2 regions of the Marinomonas sp. 63XJN7_9_ISO-PGPR-S23-217 genome follow, and region 1 is predicted to be linked to the other one. Evidence: riboswitches for the same ligand, from Rfam matches in the RefSeq annotation. Region 1 holds a riboswitch; the other holds the start of a gene.
The links. A riboswitch is a leader RNA that binds a small molecule or an ion and turns the genes downstream of it on or off. The one in region 1 is predicted to bind thiamine pyrophosphate.
Positions count from the first base shown of each region.

Region 2: linked by a shared signal. The riboswitch ahead of thiC (phosphomethylpyrimidine synthase ThiC) and the one ahead of thiB (thiamine ABC transporter substrate binding subunit) in region 1 are both predicted to bind thiamine pyrophosphate.

Region 1 covers NZ_CM149678.1:4,211,503-4,215,902, forward strand. The annotation lists gene AC0VYI_RS19775 (thiamine ABC transporter ATP-binding protein) at 1-276, opposite strand, end outside; gene thiP (thiamine/thiamine pyrophosphate ABC transporter permease) at 263-1,867, opposite strand; gene thiB (thiamine ABC transporter substrate binding subunit) at 1,867-2,868, opposite strand; TPP riboswitch at 2,917-3,027, opposite strand; gene AC0VYI_RS19790 (3-deoxy-D-manno-octulosonic acid transferase) at 3,050-4,276, opposite strand; gene msbA (lipid A export permease/ATP-binding protein MsbA) at 4,279-4,400, opposite strand, start outside.
Region 2 covers NZ_CM149678.1:3,105,554-3,109,953, reverse strand. The annotation lists gene AC0VYI_RS14530 (dihydrodipicolinate synthase family protein) at 1-511, opposite strand, end outside; gene AC0VYI_RS14525 (IclR family transcriptional regulator) at 543-1,340, opposite strand; TPP riboswitch at 1,546-1,650, shown strand; gene thiC (phosphomethylpyrimidine synthase ThiC) at 1,833-3,869, shown strand; gene thiE (thiamine phosphate synthase) at 3,885-4,400, shown strand, end outside.

The sequences.
Region 1 (4,400 bases):
CCCCACGGCCACATTCTGCCAAACCGTCAGTTGAGGAAACAAGTTATCACTTTGAAACAAGGTCGAAATAGGACGCTCATAAGGCAATAAATGCTCTAAAGCCTGCCCCTGAAAAGACACACTACCACGACCTTGCAGAAAACCACCCAGCAAATGCAACAAGGTACTTTTCCCTTCTCCACTGGCACCCAACAATGTCGTCATACCCGGCGCTAAAGACGTTTGGTAATGAGCATGGAACGCGTCCCAGTCATAATATAAATCAATACTTAACATGTGTTTTCCCGCCAATAAAACGCACTGATAGATAAAAAAGCAGCAAACACAGACAAATCAAAATAACCGCGATGCAAGAGCCCTCTTGTAGTCGATAGGAGCCGATCAATTGAAAGAGATACAAAGGCAAAGACACCAAGCCTTGGCTACCAAATAACGCAATCACCCCCATATCCCCGAGGGAAAGCAATACGGCATAACCAAATGCCTGAGAAACACTTTTCCGAATCAGCGGCCACTCAATCACTAGCCGGTTCGCCCCATGAATGCCCAAACTTGTATACAGGTTACGAAAGCGTTTTTCTTGCTGATATAACACCGGCATCAAAGCACGCAATACAAAGGGCAAAGCCATCACAGCATTGACCCAAACCACTACCCAATATCCAGATAGGGAGCTTAAACCAATGCTTCGCAACCATAAAAACAGCCCTGTTGCCAATACTAACCCTGGCACCATAAGAATCATGCTGCCTAACTGTTCGATTTTACTGGATAAAAAAGCCAGCCGCCCTCGATCCATAGTCATGCGCGCCAACACACCAAAACAGCCGCCTAAAAACAAACTTAACAGAGCGGCTGGAATAGCAATTTTCAGCGACACCCATACGGCCTGCCACGTCGCATCCGCCATAAGAGTCTGATAAAACGTTACCGAGAAAATGGGATCAAAAATCGCCAAAAAAGGGGGAATCACTAAAAAGACCGCTAGCGCCATGGCCAGACAATCCCCAAACAGAGCCAAAATACTGTCTTTTAAAGGGTATAGGCGAGCATCCAGTAAACTAACATCTTGCTGATTTGCCGGGGCAAACCGATACACCATTAAGGCAACGAGACTACAAATACTCACCTGCAACAAAGACAAAAAACTCGCCTTATTAAGATCAAAATCGAACCTTAGTGCCTGATAAATAGCCACTTCTAATGTGCTTGATTTCGGGCCGCCCCCTAAACTTAACACCACCGAAAAACTCGAAAAGCACAGCATGAAAATCAAGACAAATGCACCCGGCAAGGCTTTTTTAATATAGCTCCACTCGATTAAGCGAAACGCTGTCCAGCGAGAGAACCCAAGCTGAGACGCTAAACGCCATTGACCAGACGGTACCAAACCATAACTTTGCAATAGCAAGCGAACGGCCAATGGCATATTAAAAAATACATGGGCCAATAAAATCCCAAGCAATCCATAAAGCGGTGTCTCAACACCAAACAAGGCATGCAACCAACCTGAGTGCCCATAAACCACCACGATTCCCAAGATCGCCACGATGGTCGGAACAACCATAGACACTGCAAACAGCTGCAACAGTACCCCACGCCCCTTAAATTGACGATGGGTTAAACAGGAAGCAACGGGCACCGCAATCAATAAGCTCAGTACACTACTCAGCAGGGCTTGCCAAAGAGAAAAGCGAACCACACGCCAAAGATAGATATTGTGTAAATAACCAGACCAAGACTCGAACTGACTAAAACGCAAAAGAGCTGCCAGACTGGCCGCTCCCACCAACACAAATACCAACAAGCCAAGCAATGCAGGCGTTAGCCGAAACCAAGTAGCGAGATGATAACCCTTTCCTGGCATTAGCGAGTCGTCGCCTCAAGCCATTCGTTGGTCCACTGGGCACGGTAGCTGGCCACCTCAGCCGCAGGCAGCGTTAGCACCTTAGTAGGTCGTTGTCTGCTCGCAAAAGCTTTAGGCAGCCCTTCGGGCAACTTGATCACTGGCAGCATCCAGTTTCCCGTCGCCACAGTCGACTGAAAGCCAGGAGTCAGTATAAATGCCATAAACTCTTTAGCCAGTTTGGGGTGCGGCGCATGTTTCATCATCGCCGCGACTTCCACCTGAGGATAGTAACCTTCACTGGCCGGAGCAGCTTTATATTTGGTCACCCCCTCTTCCATAATGTGGTAGGCAGGAGAAGTGGTATAGCTCAACACCACATCCCCTTCTCCCTTTAAGAACAAGCTGTAAGCGTCTGACCAGTTTTTACTAACCGTGACCGTATGTTTTGCCAAGGTCGCCCACGCCTCAGCGGCTTTATCTCCATAAACAGATTTCATCCACAACAATAGCCCCAACCCTGGAGTACTGGTTCTAGGGTCTTCATAAATCACCCGTAAGTGTTGATTATCAACGATGTCTTTTAAACTTGTCGGTGGCGTCTTAAGCTTGTCAGCGTTATAAACAAAAGCAAAATAGCCATGATCAAATGGCACAAAAACAGGATCATGCCAACCGCCGGGTAAGGTGACTTTGCTGGTATCCACCCCCGACTTGGCTAACAACCCCGTTTTTTCCGCTTTATGCATCAGGTTTAAATCCAGCCCTAGCACTACATCAGCATTGGAACTTGACCCTTCCAACTGCACACGCGATAGAATTCCAACGGAGGAATCAACAGAAACAAAATTCAGGGTACAGCCGCACTCTTTTTCAAAATTGGCCTTTACCGCAGGTCCTGGCCCCCACTTTGACGCAAAAGAATCATAAGTGTAGACATTTAAGGTTTGTGCCGTCGCACTGGCAGATAAAGATGATAGCGCCCCAGCTACCAAAGAGGCTAAGACAAAAGATTTATTCATAAGTGTCGCTCCTAAAAAATGAGCGGCGTACGGGAGGGAAAAGGCAAGTGTGACTTGCTATCTCGATTCCTACGCCAGCATGATCTGGATCAGGTTCAATGGGTTGGCGTAAGCCTCTCAGCGTTCATAACAAAAATGAACACACCCCATGAGATAATGTGTGGGTATTGTAAAGAGTCGTTCAGCGGAAGTCTATTTCTGATAACACTCGGGTTACCGCCCCCTGGTTTTGTTGAGCAAATCGCATCGCGGCTTGACCAAGACGATGACGCTGACTGGCTTTTCCTGACAACGATAGTACCACCTCAGCTAACTGAGCTTCATCCTGACAACGAATCGCTCCATTGGCGCGCAGCAGCTGCTCAGTAATCTCAGCGAAATTAAACGTATGTGGTCCCACTAGGGTTGCTTTCCCCAACAGCGCAGGCTCGATCGGGTTATGACCACCACGACGAATTAAGCTACCGCCGACAAAAGCCAAATCCGCCGCCTGATAGTAATGCATTAACTCCCCCATGGTATCGCCAATGACCACATTAAAATCGGCCCACTGAGATAACTCAACGCCACTGCGTAATGCCACTTTATCAAACATGCTTTTTGCTAACTCGAAAGTTGCGGCAAAGCGTTCCGGGTGGCGAGGTACAAGCACCAAAAGTGCGCCAGGTATTTTCTCCACCAGCTGTCGATGGACAGTTAATAGGATCTCATCTTCCCCTTGATGGGTACTGCCCGCCACCCAAACAAACGGACTGGTCATCTGAGTTTGCCAATTATCTGCGACAACCGCTTCTGGCACCGTCAAATCAAATTTAATACTACCAGTGACAATGACTTGTTTTGCTCCTAAGGCCGCAAAGCGATCCGCATCGGCTTGCGCGTGAGCAAGAAACGTATCCGGCAATTGCATCAGGGGACGAGACACCATGGAAAACTTTTCATAACGACGAAACGAGCGCTCACTCATGCGAGCATTCACAATATCAACCTTTATCCCCTTGCGCTTAGCCTGACGTAAGAGATTCGGCCAAAGCTCCGTTTCGACAATCAGCAAATGGCGACACTCAAGACGCTTAAGCGCTCGCCTAACACTGCAACGCCAGTCCATGGGTAAATATCGATGCTCAGCAAATGGAAAGGTCTTTGCCACTTGCTCCGCCCCGGTTGGCGTCATGGTCGTAATCAACAAGGGGCGATTGGGATATTTAGCTCGCCATTGCTCCACTAATGGACGAACCGCTAACACCTCGCCAACAGAAGCGCAATGAATCCAAAGGTCTGCCTTCACTGAAGGCCAAACACCTAAGGCTTCTTTCGCTCGATAGTGCGCATAGTCTTTTTTAAAACGCCGCACTTTGACGAGAATAAGCGGCGTAGCAACCCATAACAATAAGCGATATAGCCACATAATCAGCTCTTATCGTCAGCAGCTTCAACCGCTGGTGAGTCATTAAACTGCTGATTGTGTAACTGTGCATATGCCCCGTTCTTCGCTAATAACTCTGCATGGGAGCCTTTTTCAATGATCTCCC
Region 2 (4,400 bases), 1.1 Mb from region 1:
CGTTTTTCATTGCGAAAACACCGGGCTGAGCAGCGATTTCTAGTAAGGTATCTAGGTTGTAGCTCGCTTTTGTCACATCAGGGTATTGAAAAAGGATTAAGGGTAATCCTGTTTCTTCATGGATCGTTTTGTATCTATCTTGAGGAGCACCTTCTTGAAATCCAAAGCGCAACCAGCCGTGGGATGGATAAACAAGACCCGCTGACGCACCCGCCGATATAGCGCGTTTGGTTTCTTCTACGGCCACTTTGGTTCCTTCACCTGTGATACCAGCAATAACAGGAAGGCGTCCATCAGTAGATTCAACAAAACTTCTAATAACAGACATTTGCTCTTCAGAAGTCATAAATGTGCCTTCACCTGCGTGACCAAGCACTACTAGCCCTTTCACGCCATCAAAGCTCCCCAGCCAAGCGCCTAGTTTATGTATTGCTTTATGATCAACCTCTCCATCGCGAGTGAAAGGTGTGACTGGAGCAGGTACTAAACCTCTTAAATCAATATTATTCATGATAATTTTCCTTATTATTTTTGGTTTTTAGTTAAATAGCAGATGTTGCACTGCCGCTAACATTAATTGCCCTTGATAATTTTTCAGACGTTTCAGTCATGCTATCAAAGGCTTTAATGAAGAGTTCATCTTCAGATATTCTAATACTCGGGACGACAACACTTATTGCCCCAATTGGATAACGGTCTCGGTCAAAGACAGGTAGTGCCAATACTGTTAAGGAGGAGTTGAAACTGGAGCGTTTTAAAATATAACCTTTTGCTTTAATAGATTTTAATTGCTCTATGACTGGTATTTCGTCTTTATCCATCGGAACAACTTCACGAAAATCTGGCTCAAGGTTTAACACATGTTCTAGTTCTTCCTCAGGCAGAAAAGCTAAAAGAGCTTGTCCAATCGCGCTGCAGTATGCGGGGATCACTGATCCGACACGAATATCAACTCCCAAGCGAGCTAAGCCAACACGTACCCGTTCTAGATAGACCATATTTGCCCCTTCAAGAGTGGCAAAACTGACGGTTTCTCCAATGCGTTTAGCTAATGAGCGTAAAATAGGTAATGCTAAGTCACGAATATCGCTACGCCCGATCGCATTAAAGCCGAGATTGGCGACTTTAAGTGTTAAATGAAATTGCTTTGTTTCTTCTAACTTTTCTATATATCCCAGATCGACCAATGTATTAAGGATGCGGAAAACCGTTCCTGAATCCAGTCCGGAGCGCGAGCAAACTTCGCTTAACGTTAGGGCTTCAAAAGCTTGTGTAAAAGATTCCAGTACTTTGAAACCTTTTGCGAGGGAGCCCACTTTATTTTTAGAATCGACAGCCATAAAACTCACTTTTTCGGAATGCGAAATTTTTTTCATTTCATTGTTTGGCTATATAAGGACATTAAATTTTTATTGTCAATAGGAATTCATCGAAAAATTGAAGAAAAAAACGCATGTCTCATTGTGTTTTGCTTTGATCAACGATGGTGGGTCGGGTAGACATTGCTTTTGCGTTTACAAAATCGATTGTCTAGGGGTATACTAAAATCACTTGTCGGAGTGCCATTTGGCTGAGATCGCATAATTAAGTGCGGGATCCGCAGAACCTGATCGGGCTAATACCCGCGTAGGAAACAAGAAAGTCTCCATTTTTCTTTTCTGCATCGAATGAACTCCTGATTTTTATGGAATCGATGCGGTCATACCACCTAAAGCATCTTTTTTAATAAACTTCAGGGTTCATGTTTTGCAATTAACGCCCGTCGTGCGTTTGTCTGTAAAACAGCACCCCAGACAAGCAATTCTCCATTTTTTGAAATAAGGGAAGTGCTCATGTCGACTACTAATGAATCACACAAGAAGCCAACGAACCTCTCTAAAAAGCAGACCCGCGAGGAATCTCGTCAAGCGGCGAAGTCTTTTATCGAGTCATTGCAAGCTAAACCGTTCCCAGCCTCAGAGCGAATCTATCTTACAGGATCTAATGCTTCGATCCGTGTCCCAATGCGTAAGATCAATCTAACCGATACGCCGATTGGCTCTGATCCAAATAATCTAACGTTTGAACCCAATGAGGCGATTTACGTCTACGACTGTTCCGGTCCATACGCTGACCCGCAAGAAAATATCGATGTGTATAAAGGTTTAACGCCCATGCGTGCGTCTTGGATTGAAAAACGTAACGACACAGAGATCTTGCCAAGTGTGTCATCTGAGTTTGCTCAATCGCGTTTAGAAAATGCTGCGCTGGATGAATTGCGTTTTAAAAAATTGCCTAAAGTACGCAAAGCTCGCCAAGGTAAGTGTGTGACGCAAATGCATTACGCTAGACAAGGCATCATTACCCCAGAGATGGAATACATTGCCTTGCGTGAAAACCAAAATATCGATGCCATCAAAAGTGAGTTGTTATTAAAACAGCATCCAGGGCAAAGTTTTGGTGCTAATTTACAAAAACGGATCACACCAGAATTTGTCCGTGACGAAGTAGCAAGAGGTCGCGCTATTATTCCTAACAACATTAATCACCCTGAATCCGAGCCGATGATTATTGGCCGTAACTTCTTAGTAAAAGTGAACGCCAATATTGGCAATTCGGCGGTGACGTCTTCTATTGAAGAAGAAGTAGAAAAGCTGGTCTGGTCGACACGCTGGGGGGCGGATACCGTGATGGATTTGTCGACTGGCAAAAACATTCATGAAACACGTGAATGGATTTTGCGTAACTCCCCTGTGCCAATCGGTACCGTCCCCATTTATCAAGCCCTAGAAAAAGTCGACGGCGTAGCAGAAGATCTGAACTGGGATGTGTTTCGCGATACTTTGATCGAGCAAGCGGAGCAGGGGGTGGATTACTTTACGATTCATGCTGGTGTTTTATTACGCTATGTGCCAATGACCGCGAAACGTCTGACAGGCATCGTGTCTCGTGGTGGTTCCATCATGGCGAAATGGTGCTTGGCGCACCATAAAGAAAGCTTCTTGTACGAACGCTTCCGTGAGATTTGTAAGTTGTGTGCCGCCTATGATGTGGCGTTGTCATTGGGGGATGGCTTGCGTCCTGGGTCGATCATGGACGCCAATGATGAGGCGCAAATGTCGGAGCTACGCACCTTAGGAGAACTGACGAAAATAGCTTGGGAATACGATGTACAAGTAATGATCGAAGGGCCAGGGCACGTTCCAATGCAACTTATTAAAGAGAATATGACTGAGCAATTGGAATATTGTCATGAAGCACCGTTTTACACCTTAGGACCATTAACCCAAGACATTGCACCTGGCTATGATCACTTCACTTCAGGTATTGGTGCGGCGCAAATTGGTTGGTACGGCTGTGCCATGCTGTGCTACGTCACCCCCAAAGAACACCTTGGCTTACCGAATAAAGAAGATGTGAAAGAAGGTTTAATCACTTACAAAATTGCTGCCCATGCGGCGGATTTGGCAAAGGGGCATCCAGGGGCGCAAATTCGCGATAATGCTTTGTCAAAAGCGCGCTTTGAATTTCGTTGGGAAGATCAGTTCAATCTGTCATTAGATCCTGAAACCGCTCGTTCATACCATGATGAAACCTTGCCGCAAGCTTCTGGCAAGGTGGCGCACTTCTGCTCTATGTGTGGCCCGAAATTTTGCTCCATGAAAATCACCCAAGAAGTTCGTGACTATGCAAAAGGGTTAGAGAGCGAAAAAGCTTTAGAAGATTCACAGACTATAGATGTCAGTGCTTTAGAAGTCAGTGATGCTGAAGCGGGTATGCAAAAAATGTCGGAACAATTCCGTGAGCTGGGTAGTGATGTCTATTTAACCACGGATAAGTTAACCACAGACAAGCTAACAGCTGATAAATCAAAAGAAAAATCACTGTAAGTGAAAGGAGGATTTATGTCGATAAAACCTCCTGTAGTCTGGTGTGTGGGCGGGTCGGATTCGTCCGCCCACGCAGGACTTCAAGCGGATTTGCGCACTGGGCAGGATTTGGACTGTCACGTGCAAACCATTGTCACTTGCATTACGGCGCAAAACTCCAAAGAGGTGCGTGCTGTTGAGCCAGTTTCTTTGGCTATGTTTGATGAGCAGTGGCAAACCTTACTCGACGATGTGCTGCCAGATGCCATTAAAGTGAGTTTGTTACCTTCCATTGATATTGTGAAAGCGTGCTCCAAATGGCTAAAACGAATAAAAACGGACTTTCCTGGCATTCAGGTCGCCTTTGACCCTGTGATGGCGGCGAGTAGTGAGTCGGGTAATCAACTACAACAAACGGACGCGGGGGCTAGTTTACTGGATCATATCCTACCTTATGCGGATGTGATAACGCCAAATCGGATGGAATTCTCGGCACTGACAGGTTTGTCTGCTGAGCTTGCCCCTAAGGATTTGCAAGCTGACATGGCAGTG